2 regions of the Pseudodesulfovibrio tunisiensis genome follow, and region 2 is predicted to be linked to the other one. Evidence: riboswitches for the same ligand, from Rfam matches in the RefSeq annotation. Region 2 holds a riboswitch; the other holds the start of a gene.

Region 1 (11,198 bases), 370 kb from region 2:
ATTGGTGAACGCGCTGTGTCCCACGCGGGCTTCCACGTTGAATACTTTGCGGATCGCGTCCGGATTCAGCACGGTTTCGGCCGGACCCTGTGCATGGATTCTGCCGTGCGAGAGCATGGTGATCTCCGCACAGAACGTGGCGGCCAGATTCAGGTCGTGCAGCACTGCAATCACGGTCTTTCCCTTGTTCCGGCACAGGTCGCGCATGTGTTCCAGACAGGCGAGGGCGTGGCGCACGTCCATGCTGGAGGTGGGTTCGTCCAGCAGGAGCAGGGGCGTATCCTGCGCCAATGTCCGGGCCAGCACGGTGCGCTGTCTTTCTCCGCCCGAAAGGTCGGTCAGGGGCCGGTTTGCCAGATGGGCCACGTCCATGACGCGCATGGCGTTGTTCACGGCCTTGGTATCCTGATCGGAGGGGCCGGAAAAGCGGGGGATGTGCGGATGACGGCCCATGAGCACGGTTTCCCGGACCGTGAACGGGAAGTTGAAGGCGAATTCCTGCGGAGCCAGTCCGGCCAGCAGCGCGTATTCCCGGCGGGGCAGGGTGCGTGCGTCGCGCCCGGCCAGCATCACTGTGCCGGATACGGGCGCAAGGTTCCCGGCCAGCAGGTCCAGCAGGGTGGACTTGCCGCTGCCGTTCGGTCCGACAATGCCGTGCAGGGTTCCGGCCGCAAGGTTCAGGTTGATGTCCTGAAGCACCGGGGCGTCGGCATAGGCAAAGGATGCGTTGCGCAGGCTGACTACGAAATCAGGCATGATGTCTCCGGGTGCGGCTGCGGATGAAGAGCCAGCAGAACACCGGGCCGCCGATGAGCGCGGTGAGCACGCCGATGGGCACTTCGTGAGGCAGCATGGCGCGGGACACGGTATCCGCCACCAGAAGCAGGGCTGCGCCGCCCAGTCCGGACGCGGGCAGAAGCCAGCGGTTGTCCGGGCCGGTGATCAGGCGCATGAGATGGGGCATGATCAGTCCCACGAAACCGATGATTCCGGACACGGACACACAGACCGCACTGATCAGGGATGCCGTGGCCAGCAGCACAAGCCGGGTGCGGGCCGTGTTCACGCCCAGCGAGCGCGCAGTGCGTTCGCCCAGACTCATGATGTTCAGGTCGCGGGCAAGCAGCAGGCAGATCAGGAATCCGGCCAGCCCCACCAGTCCGGTCAGGGCTGCGTCAGTCCATGTCCGGGCCGTGAAGCTGCCCATGAGCCAGAACACGATGGCCGAGACGCGCTCGTCCGCAAGATACTTGATGAAACTGATGCCTGCGGACAGGATTGCGGCCACGATCACCCCGGCCAGAATCAGGCTGGACGGAGAGAGTGCGGAATCCCTGCCAGCCATGGCCAGCACCAGAAACAGGGTGGCCGAGGCCCCGGCAAAGGCCATGACGCAGAGCGTGGACGGTCCCAGAAAGGACAGGCCCAGCAGGATGGACAGAGATGCGCCGAATGCGGCCCCGGACGACACGCCCAGCGTGAACGGGTCGGCCAGCGGGTTCAGCAGGATGGACTGGAACACGGTTCCGGCCACGGCCAGCCCGAAACCCACGGACAGGGCCGTGAGAATGCGCGGCAGCCGCACGTCCAGCACCACGCTGGCATGCAGGCCGGAAACGTCCGCCCCCCGCGCCCAGTCCGCGAGCGCGCCGAGCACTTCCGCCGGAGACACGGGGATGAATCCCATGCCCGTGGCAGCCACGGCCAGAAAGGCCACGGCCAGCGCCAGCAGAAGGAGGCAGAGCCCGTTGCGGCCGGGCATGCGGGAGGCGGTTTTCGTCATGTGTCGAGTCCTATTCGGCCATGGCGTCCCTGAGATGGCGCACGTAGATGTCGGCCCACGCGTCGATCATGCCAAGGCCGCGCAGTTCGGTCTTCACCGAGAATCCGGCCTTTTCCAGCATGACCTTCCATGCGTCGTCCTCGTCCCCGGCCATGTCGTTGGAGGCGTGGTCGCCCGCCACGATCATGAAGGGCTTCATGAGCACCTTCCTGTTGCCGGACGCCTTGAGCTGCTTCAGCATTTCGTCGAAGCCCGGAAAGCCTTCCACGCAGCCCACGAATACGGGGTAGTCGTATTCCGCCTGCATGGCGGCCTGGAATTCCGCATAGATGCCCGTGGAAAAGAAGTCGTTGCCATGGCCCATGTAGACCAGAGCCGCGCCCATTTTCCCGGCTTCGGCCACGTCGCCCTTGAGGGCCTTGGTCGCAGCGGCGATGTCCTCGGCATACGGGTGGGCCACGCCGGGCATGCCCAGAGCGGGACGGCCCACCACGATACACTTGAAGGGCTTGTGCTGCGGTTTGAGCGTGGAGATGGAACGCAGACCCGCCACCATGGTCAGGGTGTCGTGGAACTCCTCGCCCGCGAATACGTGCATGGATTGCACCGCGATGTCGGTGTAGCCTTCATCCTGAAGGTCGGCGATGGTGGCCAGCGGCGTGCGCACGAAGAGTACGTCTTCCGGAATGCCGGGGTTGGCCTTTTTCCATGCCTCGTCGGACCGGCGTTCCTGCCATATCCTGCGGATGATGTTCGAGGTGAAGGCCAGCTTCACGGGCGTGCCGGGGTTGGCCTTGGCCACCTTGTCGCGGATGTGCAGAATGGATTGCAGCGCCTCGGGATAGCTGGTGCCGAATGCGGTGAGGACAATGGCCTGCCTGCCGGTTTCGGCCTTGGCGTGTCCGGCCGTTGCCGGGGCGGCGAGCAGGAGCATGGCCGCGAGAATCGGGAAAAGGGTGAGCGCACAGATGCGCGACCTGTAACGGAGCATGATGCTTCCTCCCTGATTGGAGGGCTTGTTTGCGGGATACAAAAATCCCTTCCCCGCTGTGCGGAGAAGGGGTTCCGTATTTGTCCCTTCGAACGTGTCCCGGACGGCAAAAGCCCTCGTTGCCTCCGAGCGAACCATTGGTCGGCCTTCAGGCAGGTCTTCCGGCTGGCCCCTCCTGCGCCGCCTTCCCGGGGTGGCCCAGTGGCATGATGGCGAGGATTCGCGGGGCGTCACGGCGGCGGGTCCGCTCCCGATTCGCACGGGATTCCCTATCAAGTCCGATGGACACCTGAATTGTCACAGGTTCTAGGCGCAGTGGTGCAGTCGTGTCAAGACGATTGGAGCCGGGTGCGGACGTGCGGCAGGAGGCCGGGTCAGGCGTTCCGGTTTTCCCGATGAATGCGGTCCTGAAAGTTCTGAAGCAATTCCTCGGTGTTGATGACGAGTGCGTCGGATTCACCCATCATGCCGTAGCCCAGAATCGGGATGTCGAACACTTCTTCCACGGGCACGGTGAATCCGGTGATGACCACCTGCTGCTGGCGGAGCACTTCGTCCACCAGAATGGCGGCCTTGTATTCGCCCACGCGGACCACCACGGCCTGAGCCAGCTGGATGTCCTCCACCTCGGCGGTCAGGCCGAGCAGGTCGGCGAGTCTGAGCAGGGAATGGACCGAGCCGCGCACGTCCACGGTTTCGCGGCCGTCCGGCAGTTCCACCACCTCGTTCAGCTTGGGCATGTAGATTTCCACCACGTCCCGGCTCGGGATGATGAACACGTCGCCGCCCACCTTGCAGACCAGTGCGTCCACGATGCCTTCGTTGGCCGAGCGGTCCAGCGGAATGCTGATGGTGAACTCCGATCCCTTGCCCAGTTCGCTGGATATTTCCACATCGCCGTCAAGGGATACGCGGATGGCATTGACCACCGCATCCATGCCCACGCCGCGGCCGGACACATCCGTGATCTTTTCCGCAGTGCTGAATCCGGATTGGAGCACGAACTGAAGGATTTCCTCTTCGGAATATTCGGCCCCGACCTCGGCAATGCCCTTTTCCAGCGCCTTGTTCAGAATGCGTTCCGGGTCCATGCCCTTGCCGTCGTCCTGAACCGAAATGTACGCGTATTCCCCCTTGCGCCAGGCCGACAGAGTGACGTGGCCGATTTCGGGCTTGCCTGCGATCTTGCGTTCGTCCGGGAGTTCCAGACCATGGTCCACGGCGTTGCGCAGCAGATGGACCAGAGGCTCGTTCAGGCTCTCCACGATGGTCTTGTCCAGAGGCAGTTCCTCGCCCTTGACCTCGAAGTCCAGCTTCTTGCCGATCTTCTGGCTCAGACTCTTCACCAGTCGATGCATGGGCATGAAAATCTGCTTGAGCGGCACCAGTCGAATGGCGTCCACTTCCTTCTGGAGCTGGCTGATCACGTTGTCCAGTTCACGCAGGCTGGCTGCCACCTGATTCATGTTCTGAGCGCCGCCCTGAGCAATGACCGCGTAGGTGACCATGAGCTTGCCCACCAGTTCGATGACCCGGTCAAGACGGTCCGTGGGCACGCGGATGGAGGATATGGCCTGTGGGGCAGGAGCCTTGTCCGGCTTGGCCGGGGTCTTGGCCTGTTCCGCTGGTTTGGCTTCGGGCTGCATCGGTTCGGGTTCGGGCTCCGGTTCCGGAACGGGCATGTCCGCGGTTTCCTCGGCCATGTCCTCTTCCATGCCCATTTCCTTTGCCATGGCCGCCATGCCGGCCATGTCCTCGCTCGGGGCTTCCGCTTGAGGTTCTTCCACGGGGGCGGACTTTGCTGCCGGGGCCTGTTCCTCCACCACGTCGCCCTTTCGGAGCAGGCCGGAAATGGCGTACAGAAAACGCTTGTGCGCCTCGCATACGTTGAGGCAGGCCGTGACGATTTCGTCGTTGACCGGGGTGATCCCGTCGATCAGCATGTCCAGAACCGCGATGAGCTGGGCGGAATTCAGGCGCATGTGCGACAGGCCAAGCGCATCGAGTATTTCCCCGATGCCCTGGCCGGTTTCCGCCACCTTCAGGACTCGTTCCTGCAATTCCTCAACGCATTGGTCGATGCTCTCGCGCATGCTGTCCTCTTATTGGGTCGTGAAAAAGGCTTCTTCGTCGGGATAGACGGTGATATCCCTGTCGTATCCCCATTGGTACAGGGTCTGCTTGCAGTCCGGGTTCACGTTGAACGCGCCTATGTGAAAGGTGACGCCCATGGTGGAAAGCATGGCCCAGGCCGACGAGCCGAAGGACAGGACATGGGCCATGTCCAGCAGGATGGTGTCCCCGGGTTCCACGGAAAGAATCTCGGACACGATCATGTCCCGGTGAACCTTCAGGTGGATTCGCTTGTCCTGGATGCGCAGAATATGCACGTCGCCCCTGTGCTCCACCTCCACTCCGGCGAGGACCACCTCGGCTTCGGACTGGGCTGGTGTGGAGGCGGTCAGGATCAGGCCGAGCACTTCCTCCTGCTCCTCGCGGTCCGTGTCTCCGTCCCGGAGCATCTCCAGAACCTGAAAGATCATGTTCACGGAACGGGAGAGCAGGGTGATGTTTTCGGAGGTGTGTTCCACTTCTCCGGCCTGCACCTTCTTGAGAAAGTCCTCGACCTTGTGGGTGAAGCCCGAGGCTTCCTCGTATCCGGCCATGAATCCGGTCACGCCCTTGATGGTGTGCAGGGGGCGCGCGAGTATCTCGATGCCCTGTCCGACGTCGCCGGAATCGAGCAGTTCGAGTCCCTCCATGACCTGGGGATAGTACTTGTCGTTCACCTCGGAAAAGAATTCCTCGACCATGGGGTCGTCAGTCATTCCCGCACCCGCCTATTTGTTGAGCAACCCGAGTTTTTCCAGTTCCGTGTAGAGCTTGTCCTTGGCCACGGGCTTGACGATGTAGGCCGAGGCCTCGCCGTCGTAGAAGGATTTGATCACGGTCTGCGGATCATCAAGGGCCGTGGTCATGATGACCTTGACCTTGGGCTTGAGTCCGCCCGCGTCTTCCATTTCCCGAATCTTGCGCAAGGCCTCGATGCCGTCCACCTCGGGCATCATGATGTCCATGAGGATGAGGTCGTAGGGTGATCCTTCCTTGTGCGCCAGACGAAACGCTTCCACGGCCTCGCGACCGTTGACAACGATGTCCACCTCGAAAAGGGTCATGAGAAAGGACCGCAGTACCTTTCTGCTCAGAAATTCATCTTCAACGATAAGTGCCCGCATAGCCCCGTCCCTGTGTGTTGCAGGAAATTTCCCATGATTACCTTTTCATTCTGGTATCCAATGGAAAACCTTGTCAATAAAACCTTGAAAAAAATAATCGATATCCTTGCCTGATTACGGATGATCATGTACCAAGCCGCCCATGCTCAGAGACATTTCCGAACACCGCAGGCAGCGTATCCTGAACGTGCTGAAACGGCGCCAGAAGGATCTGACCCTGGTCATGGACAACATTTGGGACCCGCACAATGTTTCCGCAGTCCTCCGCAGTTGTGATGCCTTCGGCGTTGCAAGGGTCAATCTGTACTATACCACGGCCCAATGGCCGAATCTGGGCCGGAAGACATCGGCCTCGGCCAAGAAATGGGTGGATCGCGTCCGTCACGACGACGGTCCGGCCATGATTCGCGAACTGTGCGAACAGGGGTGCCAGGTCCTCAAGACCGGGTTTTCCGAAACCGCGCGTCCGGTCATGGATTTCGACTTCACCCGGCCCACGGCCGTGATTCTCAGCAACGAGCACAGCGGGACTGCTCCGGAGCTGTCCGAGCTGGTGCCTGACGAAGTATACATCCCGATGCAGGGGATGGTCCAGAGCCTGAATGTGTCGGTTGCCGCCGCACTGATTCTCTACGAGGCGTTTCGTCAGCGCCATGCCGCAGGCATGTTCGATTATCCGGATTTCTCCGAGGAGGAACTGGAGGAGAAGTTCCGGGAATGGTCCTGGCGCTGACTTCGGCGCACGGGAATGCTGCGGACCATTAGTATTTTGCGTTTCGGTATTGAAACCTGACGCATCCGGCTGTATACAGTTGCCGGATAACAGGCTGCTCCAGAAAGGCCCGAATGCGGCGATGCAGCGGAAAAGCATGCCGGCCGCACCCTGGCCCTGATTCCTTCCGCAGCCCGACATTCGAATCTTTTTGCGCAGCCTGTGGTTTTTGCAGGCAGAACAACACTAGCCGCCTGGAGGGTCGCGGTGCACGAAATACTGAAAGCGCTGAATGCCGGGGAAGCCGTCATTTATCCCACGGAAACGCTCTACGCCATCGGGTGCGACGCGTACAACGTCGAAGCCGCGAACAAGGTTGCGGAAATCAAGGGGCGCTCCAAATCCAAACCCCTGCCGCTCATCATCGGCGGGCTGGACATGCTGCGGCTCGTCACCGACCATGCTCCCGAGGAGATGGTCTCCCTGGCCCGGGCGTTCTGGCCCGGTCCCCTGTCCATTCTGGTCAAGGCCAGGCCCGAATTGCCGGACATCGTGTCCGATGCGGACGGGTACACCTCGGTCCGCTGGTCCGGGCATCCCTTTGCCAGCGAACTTTCCCGCCGTCTGAAGCGGCCCGTGGTGGCCACCAGCGCCAATCTGAGCGGCAATCCTCCGGCCGCCGTGCCCGAAGCCATTGATCCGGAACTGCTCGCCATGTGCGGCGCAGCGTATCTGGATCCGCCGTGGCCCCGGGGCGGCAAGGCTTCGTCCGTGGTTCGCGTGCTTGGGCCCACCAGCCTGAAACTGCTTCGCGAGGGGGCCGTGAGCCTGAAGAAGCTCTGCGACAAGGGCTTTGCCGTCACTTTTTCCTGATGCCGCACAACACAATGGCTTGCAGAGCCGGGACCGGACGCGTGTGCGTCGGGTTCCGGTTCTTTTCGTGGATTCGCACGTGAATTCCGGGCAGGTGTTCGTCTTTTTATAACCTGCTGTTCAAGAATTCGCCGACAGGCTATTCTGCATGGGAATCCCAGGAGGGAAAGCATGCGGTACGAGCCCGGAAAACCCGATCTTCCGATCATCCTTCTGGTGGAGGACAGCAGGTCCATTGTCGCGGAACTGGAGCGGAGACTTGCCGTTTCCGGCCGTTTCGACGTGCGGACTGCGGAAAGCCTTGCCCAGGCCCGGACCTTGGCGCTTGCCTTTCAGGATCGCATCTTCCTCGCCATACTCGATCTGATCCTGCCGGATGCGCAGGACGGAGAGATCGTGCCCCTGTTCTGCGACATGGGCATTCCTTCCCTTGTCTTCACTTCGGACTTCAATGAAACCACCCGGCAGCGCGTGATGTCCTCGGGCGTGATCGATTACGTGGTCAAGGACAGTTTTGCCGTGGACATGCTCCTTGAATACGTGGAGCGGCTGTTTCGCAATCGGGACGTGACCGTGCTCGTGGTGGATGATTCGGATTCCTCGCGGCATTCCATGACCGGGCTGCTGCACCGCCAGATGTTCCGCGCCGTGGTGGCCGAGGATGCGGAAGGCGCGCTGGCTGCGCTGGATGCGGATTCGTCCATTTCCGTGGTGCTGGTGGATCAGGAGATGCCGGGCATGAAGGGCGTGGAACTGACCTCGGTCATACGCAAGCGGTTTCCGGCCCGCCCTCTTTCCCTGATCGGGGTGTCCCATCTGGATGATCCGCTTCTTGCGGCCCGGTTCATCAAGGCCGGGGCCGACGATTTTCTTTCCAAGCCGTTCGAGGCCGAGGAATTCAACTGTCGCGTGACCCATTCGGCCCAGATGCTGGAACAGGTGGCCGAACTCCGGGAACTCGGGGAGTTGCGGAACCGTTTTCTGGGCATGGCTGCCCACGACCTTCGCAGCCCGATCAACGGGATTCACGGGTTTTCCAAGATGCTCATGGAAGGGCTGTGCGGCGAACTGAACGAGGATCAGCGCGAGGTCATCGAGTACATTCATACTGCCAACCGCCACATGAACAGCATGGTCAACGATCTGCTCGACATCTCGGTGATCGAGTCCGGCCAGCTCAAGCTGCTTCGGCGCGAGCAGGACTTCACCCGCATGGTCGAGTTCCGGCTTCGCGTCCACACCGTGGGAGCGCGACAGAAGAACATCAGACTGGAACAGGAATTCGAGCCATTGCCCGAATTCCTGTTCGATGAACGCCGGATGGGGCAGGTCGTGGACAACCTGCTGTCCAATGCCCTGAAATTCTCTCCGGCCGGTGGCACGGTTCGGGTTTCGCTGCATGGTGAGGGGGCAGACCTTGTCTGTTCCGTGTGTGATCAGGGAGAGGGTATCCCGCCCGGCGAGGAGGACAATCTGTTCGCGAGTTTCGGCAAGACCAGCGTGCGGCCCACGGCCGGGGAGTCCAGTACCGGACTGGGATTGTCCATTGTCCGGCGGATCGTGGAGGAGCATGGCGGCAAGGTCTGGGTGGAGAGCGAATACGGCAAGGGTGCCTGTTTTTTCTTCAGCCTGCCTTTGGACAGGGAAACCGCGGGTGAAAAAAATTGAACTTCGAGGTGACGCAGTTGCCGGGTTTCGGAAAAGCGGTTGAAATTTTTGTACGCTGTCCGCATTGTTCCGACCGATGCCAAGCCGTTTTCTTTTTTCTTAATACTCTGAAATAAAATGATAAAAATGTTTTTCATGGTGTTGTCCATGTTTTGGCACGCAGAATGCTAGAAACAGATCATCCTTACTTCCTTCTTTTGCACGATCAAGCACGAAAACGGCTTTTCAGGACTTCCTGAAAAGCCTTTTCGTTTTTCAGGCGTTTGACTCGACTGCGGAATGGCGGCACACCTGTGCGTGAACTGCATGCCGTGAGGAGGCTGACGTGACCTATTCCAAACCGTGCCCGGCCTGCGGGCATCCCGTGGAAATGTACAGGAACCCGGTTCCCACCGTGGACGCCGTGATTCTGATGGAACTGTCCGACGGACGGGAAGGCGTCGTGCTGGTGGAACGGGCCAACCCGCCGCACGGCTGGGCCCTGCCCGGCGGATTCGTGGACTACGGCGAGACCTGCGAGAACGCGGCCGTGCGCGAGGCGCGCGAGGAAACCGGGCTGGACGTGATCCTGACCGGACTGCTTGGCGTGTATTCCGACCCGGCGCGCGATCCCAGACATCACACCATGAGCGTGGTGTATTCGGCAGTGGCGAGGAATCCCGATGCCCTGTGCGCCGGGGACGATGCGGCGCGGGCCGTGGTTCATCCTCTGGACAGTCTGCCCGAACTGGTGTTCGACCATGCTCGGATCGTGGCCGACTTCATCCGGCAGCGTGAACATCTGCGCTGAGCCGGTTTGACTCGCCACAGGGCCGGGACTATGGTTTCGCGGTCGTTTTCAACCTCTTCGCACTACGGACGGAACAGTGAAGAATCTCTGCATCACTCTTGGCGATCCCTGCGGCCTGGGCCCGGAACTGGTCTGCCGCCATTTTACGGAACATCCGCCTCTTGAAGGCGAGCGGCTGCTGCTCATCGGCCCGAAGCTGGCGCTCGACCGCGAACTGGAGCGGCTGGGCGCGCCCGCGTTCTTTTCCGTGCTCAAGTCTCCCGAGGCCCTGCTGGAGCAGGAAGCTGGCGCATATCTGTACGAACCTCCGCAGCTCGCACGGCTCGGGTTTCCTCTTGGCAAGGCCGTGGTGGAAGGCGGCCTGGCTGCCGGGGTCAGTCTGGACGCGGCCATCGAGACGCTCAAGGCCGGGATATGTCATGGCCTGCTGACTTGCCCCCTGAACAAGGCCATGCTGCAGAAGGCCGGGTTCGCGTTTCCCGGACATACCGAATTCCTTGCGGAAAAGCTGGGCGTGGGCCGGGACAATGTGTGCATGCACCTGTGCGGCCATGATCCCGAGAACCCGCAGGCCCCCATGCTTCGGGTCAGTCTGGCCACCACGCATCCGCCTCTTTGCGATGTCCCGGGCATGATTTCGCGTGAACGCATTCTGCGCTGCCTGCGGCTGACCGCCGCGTTCACGGCCCGGCTCGGTCTGGACGCGCCCATTGCCGTGTGCGGCCTGAACCCCCATGCCGGGGAATCCGGATGCATCGGAAGCGAAGAGGGCAAGACCATCATCCCGGCCATCGAGGCGGCCCGGGCCGAGGGCATGAACGTGGAAGGCCCGTTCCCCGGGGACACCATTTTCCATTTCGCGGCGCGAGGCCAGTATTCCGCCGTGCTCGCCATGTATCATGATCAGGGATTGGCTCCGCTCAAGCTGGCGCATTTCAGTCAGGCCGTGAACGTGACCCTCGGCCTGCCATATCCGCGCACCTCGCCGGATCACGGCACCGGGTACGACATCGCGGGCACGGGCAAGGCCTCCACCGAAAGCTTTCATTCCGCCTTGGACATGGTCCGGCTGCTGACCGAAAGACAGGACGGGTAAATGGCAAAACGATTCATCCTGCTGGACCGCGATGGCACGATCATGGTGG
Region 2 (11,198 bases):
GCCGATGTCCCGGTTCACCTGCTCCAGAGACAGGGACACGCTCACCGGGCGTCCTATGCCCGTGCCAAAGGAACATGCCACCATGGGCAGGGCGAACCAGAGCGGTCCGTTGCCGCCGACCGCGATCATGCACGCCCCGGCCAGAATCACGATGCAGAATCCCGTGGTGTTGATGGCCACGCCGGACACGCGCTTGGACAGCTTGGCGCACAGCCACGCCCCGAGCATCATGCCCAGCGCGTTGAGCGCAAAGAATCTGGCGAAGTCGCCCTGATCCAGACCGAAGAATTTCATGTAGATGAAGGGCGAAGTGGCCAGATGCGCATAGAACGGGGCCATGACGAGGCAGAAGACCACCGTGGCCATCATGTATTCCCGGTTGCGGAACAGGGTCCGGTAGCGGGTGATGAATCCGATTTCCGCAGTCCGGTCCTCTTGGGGCAGAGTGTCGGCCATGCACCATGCACAGACCAGAGCCGCCAGTCCGTAGAGCCCCTGCACCACGAATATCCATTGCCATGCCGCGACTTCCAGAATCAGTCCGCCCAGCGACGGGGCGACAATCGGGGCAACGCCGATGATCACGCCGATGTAGGCGTACACGCGCTGCCTGAGCGCGCCCTCGAACGAATCGCGGCACATGGCCGTGCCCACAGCGGTCCCGGCTCCGGCCCCGATGGACTGGAGCACGCGGTAGGCGATGAGTTGGGACATGTCCTGAGCCGTGGCGCACAGCAGCGAGGCCAGGGAAAAGAAGATCAGCCCGAAGAGCATGATGGGCCTGCGTCCGTATCTGTCGGACAGGGGACCGTAGATCAGCATGGAAATGCTGTAGGCCACGAAGTACATGCTCAGGGTCAGGCCTCCCTGCGCTTCGGAAACGCCCCATTGCTTCACGAGCATGGGCAGGGCGGGCAGGTACATGTCCGTGGACATGGCCGAGGCCCCGATGATGAAGGCCAGAGCGAAAGTCATGGCCGTGCGGTCGTCTTTCCCGATCATGCCTTGGCCTCCGAATGGCCCACGGCGTGATCTTCCGGATGTTTCCGTGTGTGAGAACGCATGTATTCCTCCGAAAAAGAAGGTCGGCTTAACGTCCTTTGCGACGCAAGCCAACCCCTTTTTTTGCGTGTTCGATGCAGTGCCCGTCAGCGGCCGGGCAGCCATATGTAGTAGAAGCCGGCCCGGGGCGGCAGGAGCATGTCCGTATCCGCACCCAGAAGCGAAAACTTCTCGGGCCGGGCCGTGGAAAGGGCGTTGTAGGGATTGTCGTTGGGGTAGGCATCCCGGCGATAGGCCACGACGCTGGCGTTTTTCGGCAGGTCGCACAACGTGCGGGCCTTGGCGAACGCGTCTTCAAGGTAGCCGATCTGATCCACCAGTCCCAGCTTCAGGGCCTGATCCGCAGTGAACACGCGTGCTGTTTCGACCACGGCCATGCTGTCCGGGGACAGGTCGCGGTGTTTCCGCACCAGAGCGTGAAACCGCGAGGCCAGCGTGTCCGTGATGGACTGGAACAGTTCGCGTTCCTCTTCGGTTGCGGGTCGGAACGGCGAGCCCATGTCCTTGTCGCGCCCGGATTTGCTGACTTCCACGTCCACGCCGATCTTGTCCATGAGTCCGTTCAGCCTGGGCCGCATGAAGATCACGCCCACGGACCCGGTGATGGTGGTGGGGTGCGCCAGAATCCAGTCCGAGGGCAGGGCCGCGTAATATCCGCCGGATGCAGCCACGTCGAACATGGCGGTCACGACCTTTTTTCCGGTGCGTTCCCTGAATGCGAGCAGCTCGTGATACAGGATGTCGCTGGCCGTGGTGGTGCCGCCCGGGGAATCCACGGCAATGACCACGCCCTTCACGTCGTCGTCGGCTTCCGCAAGCTTGAGGTTGCTGACCAGTTCCTGCACCTGACTGGGTTTGGCCGAAAGCAGGCCCTGTCGGGGCTGGTCCATCAGGAATCCGCGCAGATGGATGAGTGCGATCTTGCCGTCTCCATCGCCTTCGAGCACGTATTCCCGGAGCGGTTCCGTGGCCTTGGAGGCAAAAAGCTTGACCTTGGGCGCGCATCCCGAAGCCATGAGCAGGGCAAGAATGAAAAGCAGGATTCGTGTGGGGTTCATGATGTCCTCCATGGGGGAACCTCTCGGAAGTTGGACCAGCCTGTCCCGGGGATTCGTTTCGAGTCCGGGAAACTGGCGTCCTCCGGCATCGGGAAGGGGGAACCCTCCGAAGCATCCGGGAATGTCATGGTCGCGCCAATGTCCGGTTCCGGTTTGGCGAATTCGAAGCGGCCGTTGCGCCATGCAGGCCCTTTCGCAGGCTCTGCCGGACCGGATTTGAATACCACGGTCTTGGGCCGCAGCCCGAAGCCAGCGTCATGATGAATATCAGAATCGGAAAAGACATGCATCGCACAATGTCTTTTCCGAAAGGCAATGGTCTGCGCATGCCCGCATTACCGTTTTTCCAGCTCTTCCAGCATGATGTCCAGAGCGTGGACCGAGATGCGTATCTCCAGAAAGGAAATCCACAGCGAGGCGAGCAGCAGCACGAGACTGACGCCGAACATGATCTGTCCGGCCATGTACCAGTCTTCGAACAGGAAGATCATGGAGAGCACGCAGGTGAACATGGAGAGCACGCCGAGGCCCTGCATGTTGCGGATCATGTAGATGCGCTTGCGCAGGTTTTCGATCTGTCTGCGCGCGGATTCGTCGCTGCTTTTGCGGAAATGGTCGTGCAACGCCCTGACCCGGCTGCCCAGCGACAGGAATCGGTTGGTAAAGGCCAGCATGAACAGCGAAATGGCCGGGAACAGCAACGCCGGGGTGGTTACGGTAATCTGCATGTTTGGTCCGTTTTCTTGAGGTCTGGTTCCACGCTGCAACGATGGGGCAAGCCCGGAGCGGTGTCAAGCCGTCCGGGCCGTGTCCTACTCTGCGGAGTCGTCCTGCCTGTATTCCAGAATGTCCCCGGGCTGGCATTCCAGATATTCGCAGATGGCCTCCAGCGTGGAAAAGCGGATGGCCTTGGCCTTGCCCGTCTTGAGCACGGACAGGTTCTGGGGCGTGATGCCCACGGCTGCGGCGAGGTCCTTGGAACTCGCCTTCCGGCGGGCCAGCATGACGTCGAGATTGATGATGATGGACATGTTTTGCCCCTAGATGGTGAGTTGCCGTTCTTCCTGCATTTCCCGGGCGTCATCCATGATCCGGGCAACCACGAGACCGATCAGGCCAAGCACGATCCAGCCGAGGTTTGCGTCGGAAACCCCTACCGCCACCATGCGCTGCCCTTCGGGATTGTTCATGGTCAGGATGATGGACGAAAGAGCCTGATTCACCGGGGCAAGGGCTTCCCGGATCAGGATGGTCCAGGCCAGCAGCCGATAGCAGCGGACATTGGCGTGTTCGAACACGATGCCGCGTTCATACAGGGCAAACAGTCCGGCAAGCTGCCAACTGCCGAACATGGTCACGGACACGGGCAGGAGTGAAGCCAGACAGCCCAGCAGCCGGGTGGTCGTGGTGGGGGCGCTCAGAATCATGTCCGGGTTCACGGCGAGCATGGAGTCGAAATTGAAGAACGAGGGTTCGCCCGGCGTGTACGTGGTCCAGAGCAGGACGGACATTACGGGGGTGGCCGCCATATAGGTCAGGGCAAGGTATCGGATGACCCGGCTCATGCGGTTGATCTGTTTCATGGGTTTCTCCTTGGGTGATGTTTTCTTCAGCGTCTTTTGCGATGATTTGTTATCGTTTGTCAATAAGTTTTTCTTAAAAATCGGTAAAAAATTCCTTTTCGGGGATAACCGTTTTCCGACATTGAGGAAGTTCCCGGGAGCGATGGATACAGCTTTTTCGAAGGGGTGGTGCGACGGGAAAAAACATGTTTTTTTATGGTCAACCATACCGGGCCATTACCCTCACTATCAGCTTGAAAGTACAAACGAATACTTGGGTGCCCTCTTGCGCTCATTCCCTGCTTGGGCTAGTCTCCCACCTCAGTCATGAAGTCCTTCAGGTGGCCCCGGCCCTAACAGGGAATCCGGTGAAACTCCGGAGCGGTCCCGCCGCTGTCATCCCCTGCTGATTCCTGTTTCCACAATGCCACTGCCCTGCGGGGCGGGAAGGCGGAACAGGCGGGGAGAGCCAGAATACCTGCCTGAAGCGTTTCCTGCCGGATGCGACCCGCGGAGGTCGCTGCCGACAAATTTGCCTGTACAAACATCAAACCGTTGCCGGATTCACGCGGTTCCGCCGCCTGAGTCATCCACGGCAGCCGACAACAACCGACGGGACGGCCGCGCGGGCGGTTCTGTGTCCCCAGCTTTCCGTGAAGCACGGTTTTCAGAGAGATTACATGCCGGTTCAGATCAAGAAACGAGACGGTCGCGTCGAGACCTGGTCCTCCAGGCGCATCGGAGACGCCATTTTCAAGGCGCTCAAGGGCAGCGGAATCAAGGATCCCCTGCTGGCCAGGCGTCTGGCGAAGAAAGTCGAAAAGAAACTCAAGGACGTGGACGTTCCGGAGCAGGAGCTGGTTCAGGACATGGTTCAGGAAGTCCTGATGGAATCCCGGCTCTACAAGGTGGCAGAGCGGTACATCATCTACCGCGAGAAGCGCCGCGAGCTGCGTACCCACAATCAGGCGTTTCTGGACATTTCCGCTGTCACCGAGAGCTATCTCGACAACATCGACTGGCGGGTCAACGAAAATTCCAACATGGTGCATTCCTTTCAGGGACTGATTCTGCATATGGCCGGTTCGGTTCAGGCCAGATACGTGCTGGAAAAGTATCCCGAGGAAGTGCGCATGGCCCACAACCACGGATATTTCCACATCCACGACCTGTCCTTCGGTCTTGCCGGATACTGCTCGGGCTGGTCCCTGCGCGACCTGCTCATCGAGGGCTTCAATCTGGACGACCGCTGCTCGTCCACCCCGGCCAAGCATTTTGACGCGGCCTGCGGCCAGATCGTCAACTTTCTCGGCACGCTCCAGAACGAATGGGCCGGAGCTCAGGCGTTCAACAACGTGGACACCTATCTTGCCCCGTTCATCCGGTACGACAATCTGAACTACTGGAACGTGAAGCAGCAGATCCAGAAGCTGCTCCACAACCTGAACGCCACATCCCGCTGGGGCGGCCAGAGCCCGTTCACGAACTTCACCTTCGACTTCGTGCCTCCGTCCCACATCGCCAACGAGCCGATCATCATCGGCGGCGAGTTCCAGGACTCCACCTACGGCGAATATGCCGAGGAAATGGCCATGATCAACCGGGCCTTCCTCGAAGTCATGCTCGAAGGCGACGCGGACGGCCGCATCTTCTCCTTCCCCATTCCCACGTACAACGTGACCAAGGATTTTCCGTGGGAGTCCGAGGAAGGCAAGCTGCTGCTCAAGATGACCGCCAAGTACGGCGCGCCCTACTTCCAGAACTTCATCAATTCGGATCTGAATCCCGAGGACGTGCGCTCCATGTGCTGCCGCCTCCAGATGGACCTGCGCGAAATCCGCAAGAAGACCGGCGGCCTGTTCGGCGCGGGCGACCTGACCGGTTCCATCGGCGTGGTCACCCTGAACCTGCCCAAGCTCGCGTATCTGGCCCACAATGAAGATGACTTCATCGATCTGGTCACCGAATACGCGGAACTGGCCCGCGACTCTCTGGAATTCAAGCGCAAGATCGTGGAAAAGAATCTGAACGCGGGCATGTTCCCGTTCTCCCGCCGCTACCTGAAAAACGGGTTCAACGGCCACTTCTCCACCATCGGCCTGATCGGTGGCCACGAGGCCTGCATGAATCTGCTGCACAAGGGCATCGATTCGAAGTCCGGCTCCCGGCTCATGCAGCGCGTGCTCAACCAGCTCCGCAAGCTGGTCGTGGACTTTCAGGAGCAGACCGGCCACCTCTACAATCTGGAGGCCACTCCGGGCGAAGGCACCTGCTACCGTCTGGCCAAGATCGACAAGGACCTCTACGCCGACATCTACACCTCGGGCTCGGATATTCCCTACTACACGAATTCCACCCTGCTGCCCGTGGGCGTGACCTCGGACGTGTTCTTTGCGCTGGAGCATCAGAACGAACTCCAGACCCTGTACAACGGCGGTACCGTGTTCCACACCTTCCTTGGCGAGGCCGTGCCGGACGAGGAAAGCGTGAAAAGCTTCCTGCTCAAGGCCATGAGCAACACCAAGATTCCCTACATCTCGGTTACGCCCACCTTTTCGGTGTGCCGGGATCACGGCTACATTGCGGGCGAGCACTTCGAGTGCCCCACCTGCGGCGGGGAAACCGAAGTCTACACCCGCGTGGTGGGCTACTACCGTCCGGTGAGCCGCTGGAACAAGGGCAAGCAGGAAGAATACAGGGACCGCACCGAGTACGCCATGGAAGGCTTCTGCGCTTCCGCGTAATTGCGGCAGGATGGAATCGCCATGATTCTCGACGCGAACCAGATAACGTCCATCAGGCAGCGGAACGACGAGGAACTGCGCCGGGGCGGCCGCGCCACGCACGGCTATCCGGCACAGACCATCCAGAACCTGCTGCACACCATCGAGGCGCTGAAAAAGGAAAAGCGCAAGTGGAAGAAACTGGCTCAGACCCGAGGCAAGTCTCTTGAGGACATTCTGAGCATCGCGTCCGCGACCGGAAACGGTTCGAAGAAGGACTGACAACGCGGCCCGCCCCTGATTTCAGGTGGCGGGCCTTTTCAATGCGCAGGGCACAATGGGGGCAGAGGCATGCATGTTTTTTCTCTTGCTGCCTTGACGCGCTGCCCATATTCCCGCACTTCTGGAAGATGGAATCATTCAACCAGGAGAAAGCGGGATGAAGAAGAGCATTGCGGCATTGTTCGTGGCGGCGCTGTTTCTTGGAGTGTGTTCGATGGCCATTGCCGGGACTCCGGAGCTGCGCGGAACGTGGAAGGGGATGTCCTATCTGCACAAGAAGGACGCGGGATTTGTCGAGGGACAGGTCGCGGTCGTGATCAACGAGCAGAAGGGGCAGCTTTTTGCCGGGTACAAGCTGTGGTTCGACAGAAAGACCAAGGAAGTGGTGCGGGAAGGATTTTCCGGGGTGCTGGCGGACGATGGCGTGACTCTGTATCTGGCGGATCACGAGGCCGGGTATACCACGGGCCTGCTGACCGGCAGGCAGACCCTGTCCCTGTATTACGTGGAGCACGGCGCACTGGCCAAGACCATCCTGCAGAAGCTGGAGCGCATCCGGTTCACCAAGGCGTTCGTGGAGATCGATTCGGACGGGGATTCCACGATCATGCGCACCGAGATTTTCAATGTGTACCCCCTGAATGCCGAGCGCATCCTGAGCGAAGCCGATCTGGACAAGGACGGCAAGCTGACCAGCAGGGAATGGGAAGCGTGGAAGAAGAAGAACCCGTAGAGGGTCGCCGGGAAAGCTGAGATTGCAGAAAAAAGGGCCGGGAATTCCGAATGGAGTTCCCGGCCCTTGGATTGCGGCTATCCGTCTTCCTGAAATGCCTTCCAGTCGGCAAGGAAACTGGCCAGACCGGAGTCCGTGAGCGGATGCCTGATGAGTTCCTCGATCACGGCAAAGGGTATGGTGGCCACGTCCGCGCCGATGAGTGCGCCTTCGAGCACATGCATGGGATTGCGCACGCTGGCCACGAGAATCTTCGTGTCGAATCCGTAGTTGTCGTAGATTTCGCGAATCTGGGACACGATTTCCATGCCGCCCCGGGATATGGCGTCCAGTCGTCCCACGAACGGGCTGACATAGTCCGCGCCGAGCTTGGCAGCCAGCAGAGCCTGCATGGGGGAGAAGATCAGGGTCACGTTGGTGCGGATGCCGTCGCCGCGCAGCACCTTGAGCGCCTTGAGCCCCTCGCGGATCATGGGAATCTTGACCACCACGTTCTTGCCCATGGCGTGCAGGTCGCGGGCTTCGCGGATCATGCCCTCGGCATCCTCGCTCACGACTTCCAGACTGACCGGGCCGTCCACGATCTTCAGGATTTCCCGTGCCTGCGACCGCCAATCGCCGCCTTCGCGTGCCAGAAGCGTGGGATTCGTGGTCACGCCGTCCACAAGTCCGAGTTCCTCCGCTTCCCGAATCTGGCTGAGGTTCGCGGTGTCCAGAAAGAATTGCATTGATCCTCCTCGGTTGGTCTCAATCGGGTAAAGAGCGTCCACCATATCATGAAACCCGGGGAGGGCAACAGTTTCGTCGGGATGCGCAAAAAGCGGGGCGCTCAGTTTCCGAACGGGGTCTGGGTGATGAAGAAATCGAACTCGCGCAGGAGCTGGACCTTTTCCTCTTCGGCGAGCTGTTCGCGTTCCTCGTCGGGCAGGCCGCATTCCTGAAAACGGCTCAGGGAAAGATAGCAGGTCTTGACCCGGATCAGGTCGCGGGACTGACGGTGCTTGCCGAAGTAGTAGGCCAGAATCTTTACCGCACTCTTGATGTTTTCCTTGGTGTGCGGCAGCTCCCGGATGTCCAGAATGGAGCGGTCGTCCCCGGTTTCGACGAGGGGAAGCACGTCCATGACCACGCGCCGGGAAGCGCGCAGGGAGGCCGGGCTGACGCGGTAGACCTTGACGGTCTTGCGGTTGAGGAGCGCCCGGAGGATGAGCAGGAATCCGAGCAGGCAGAACAGGGGAATCCAGATGTCCATGTAGAGCATTGTCGCACCTGTGAGAATGAATTGGCGTGAGAGATGGGAAAGGGCATGGCGGGCTCCGTCACGATCCGAACAGGAACGGCTTGAGGTTGATCCTGTACTGTCCGGGGTCCGCGCATTCCAGAATTTCGAGTCTGTCCCGGTGCAGGGTCTGCCGGGCCGCGAGGTCCACGAGTTCGGCGGGAATGGGCCGCAGGTCTTCGTCGAGAATGATCTTGATCTTCGGCAGCAGGGGTCGTTTGGGGTTGGATTCGCAGACAACCCCGTACTTCCCGGTGTTCAGCCGGACCAGACTGCCCGCGGGAAATATGCCGAGACACTTGATGAAAAGCTGCACTTCCGTGGTATCGAAATCCTGACCGCGCATGCCGTACATGATGGCGAGCGCCTTGTTCGGCAGGATCGCGTCCTTGTAGGAACGGTCGCTGGTCAGGGCGTCGTACACGTCGGCAAGGGAAAGAATCCGCGCATAGGGGGAGATCGCGTTCTGCATCAGCTTGCCCGGGTAGCCGGCACCGTTGAATTTCTCGTGATGCTGGCGGACCGCGTCGAGCACGATGTCGGGTATTGCGGGCTGTCGGCGCAGGATGTCGTGGCCGAAGACCGGATGCTTTCTGATTTCGGAAAATTCCTTTTCCGACAATCGGCCGCGCTTGTTGATGATGTCTTCGGCAATGGCCGTCTTGCCGATGTCGTGCAGCATTCCCGCAGTGCCGAGTTCGCGGAGTTCGTCCCGGCCCATGCCCAGATACTCGCCGAAGACCACGGCGATGGCCGCCACGTTGATGGAATGGGAATAGGTGTACTCGTCATAGCGGGAAAGCTTGGAGATGCAGATGAGGGTATCCGGATTGCGAACCGCACTTTCAATGATTCCCCGAACCACGCCGGAAGTGGCTTCGTAGTCGATCTGCCGCCCCATCTTCACGTCGCTGACAATGCGCCGGGCATGAACCATGGCATTTTCGTAAGCCATCTGGGTTATCTGGATTTCCTGATCGAACGGGGAGCGCTGCTTTTCGGGAGGTTCGTAGCCAGGGTCGGAAATCACGGTTTCCAGTCGTTCGGCCCGAGGCGTTTCATTGTCCGGGACATGGATGAAGGCATGTCGGTAGCCCTGTCCCTCGATGCGCACCACTTCGTCACGGTCCCGGATCGGGCCGGGCGTGGTATACAGGTACGGCAGGTGCTCCCACACGTCGGAGTGCAGTTTCACCACTTCCATTCCCGGTCGAAGTTCGCTGACAGGTACCTTCTTTATCATGCCCGCTCCGGGCGGTTACGCCGTGAGGCGCTGGATTTTCTCCAGATATCTGTTGATCTGGTCCATCTCCTCCGGCTTGCTGTCCAGAAACATGGTCCCCAGATTCAGGATTCCCTTGCGGCTCTTGATGTTCTTGACCGCAATGGGCAGCTTGAGCTTGCCCATGTCACCCAGATTCATGCTGACGATGTACTTGCTGTCCGGTTCCATGTCCCTGAGCGGGCCGCGTCGGTCGTCCCGCGTGGCTATCTTGCAACCGGTTTCGCTGACGTTGATCACGATGCATTCCACATCGCCGTCCACGGCGTGCAGGGTTGCGTCGATATTGCAGCGCACGCGCGAGGATTGCCGGAGGTCGATCTTTTCGATCACGTCCGGGTAGGAGAAGAAGAGCAGCGGGGTCGGGGACGTGATGAAATTGAGCATGGCGGTGCGGAAGCCGTACACCGTACCCTTGTGGATGTAGCGCAGAACCACGGCGCTGCCAAAGGAGAGCTGCTTGCGAACCTTCGAGGGAATTCGCACCTTGGCTATGGCGAATTCGTACGGGTCGTTGCCCACGATGGTTCCCCGGTAGTTCTGGTCCGTTCCCGGCACGTGCACGATCACGTCACGGCCCGGGGATACTTCCAGCTTGATTCCGGGGATTTTCGTGATTCTGGTTTTGTTTCCGTTCCCGTTTTCAGGGGACGAGTCCGCGACTTCCACCATTTTCGACCCTCGGTCAGGTTGTTGAGATCGTTATGCGAGCGTGATTATTCCAACTGACAACTATTATTATATGGATCATTGTTTCGGGTGTCGATAGAGAAAACTCCCGAAAGTGGGGAATATAAACGCTTCGGCATATTGATCAGAGCACCACGGCTTCGAACCACAGTATGGTGGTGGACGGTTTTTTCCAGGCATCCGGAGGCAATCCCGCCTTGTTGCAGGTCTGGGTCAGGAAGGTTTCCCGGTCCCACTGCCATTCCACGGGCACCTGGGGCAGGAGCAGGCCGGAGCGCATGCCGTCGGACATGATCAGCCCGTGGCGGCCCACCTCGATCCGGTTCACGTCCGGGCATTCGCTGATCGGGCTGAGAATGGAGATTTCCAGAGACAGCTCGTCGAATTCCGCGCGGGAGAGCGGAGGAAAGCGCGGGTCCTCGAATGCGGCGGCCCGGGCCATGTTCCAGACCGTGCGGAACAGGGGACCGCTGCCCTGCACGTTGCCGATGCATCCGCGGAGATGGCCCTGTTTCTTGAGGGTCACG

Evidence for each region. A riboswitch is a leader RNA that binds a small molecule or an ion and turns the genes downstream of it on or off. The one in region 2 is predicted to bind cobalamin.
Region 1: linked by a shared signal. The riboswitch ahead of MPN23_RS08175 (sirohydrochlorin cobaltochelatase) and the one ahead of MPN23_RS09985 (ribonucleoside triphosphate reductase) in region 2 are both predicted to bind cobalamin.

What each region holds. Positions count from the first base shown of each region.
Region 1 is NZ_CP094380.1:1,658,353-1,669,550, reverse strand. It holds gene MPN23_RS08185 (ABC transporter ATP-binding protein) at 1-756, opposite strand, end outside; gene MPN23_RS08180 (FecCD family ABC transporter permease) at 749-1,783, opposite strand; gene MPN23_RS08175 (sirohydrochlorin cobaltochelatase) at 1,794-2,774, opposite strand; cobalamin riboswitch at 2,909-3,082, opposite strand; gene MPN23_RS08170 (chemotaxis protein CheA) at 3,149-4,867, opposite strand; gene MPN23_RS08165 (Hpt domain-containing protein) at 4,877-5,602, opposite strand; gene MPN23_RS08160 (response regulator) at 5,615-6,010, opposite strand; gene MPN23_RS08155 (TrmH family RNA methyltransferase) at 6,153-6,743, shown strand; gene MPN23_RS08150 (L-threonylcarbamoyladenylate synthase) at 6,990-7,595, shown strand; gene MPN23_RS08145 (hybrid sensor histidine kinase/response regulator) at 7,767-9,263, shown strand; gene MPN23_RS08140 (NUDIX domain-containing protein) at 9,589-10,053, shown strand; gene pdxA (4-hydroxythreonine-4-phosphate dehydrogenase PdxA) at 10,130-11,149, shown strand; gene MPN23_RS08130 (D-glycero-alpha-D-manno-heptose-1,7-bisphosphate 7-phosphatase) at 11,150-11,198, shown strand, end outside.
Region 2 is NZ_CP094380.1:2,025,261-2,036,458, reverse strand. It holds gene MPN23_RS10010 (multidrug effflux MFS transporter) at 1-1,002, opposite strand, end outside; gene sppA (signal peptide peptidase SppA) at 1,149-2,120, opposite strand; gene MPN23_RS10000 (DUF2721 domain-containing protein) at 2,456-2,848, opposite strand; gene MPN23_RS09995 (helix-turn-helix domain-containing protein) at 2,933-3,151, opposite strand; gene MPN23_RS09990 (DUF2975 domain-containing protein) at 3,161-3,703, opposite strand; cobalamin riboswitch at 4,005-4,182, shown strand; gene MPN23_RS09985 (ribonucleoside triphosphate reductase) at 4,363-6,426, shown strand; gene MPN23_RS09980 (hypothetical protein) at 6,448-6,687, shown strand; gene MPN23_RS09975 (EF-hand domain-containing protein) at 6,845-7,420, shown strand; gene fsa (fructose-6-phosphate aldolase) at 7,498-8,148, opposite strand; gene MPN23_RS09965 (hypothetical protein) at 8,250-8,681, opposite strand; gene MPN23_RS09960 (HD-GYP domain-containing protein) at 8,740-9,942, opposite strand; gene MPN23_RS09955 (flagellar brake protein) at 9,958-10,653, opposite strand; gene amrA (AmmeMemoRadiSam system protein A) at 10,796-11,198, opposite strand, start outside.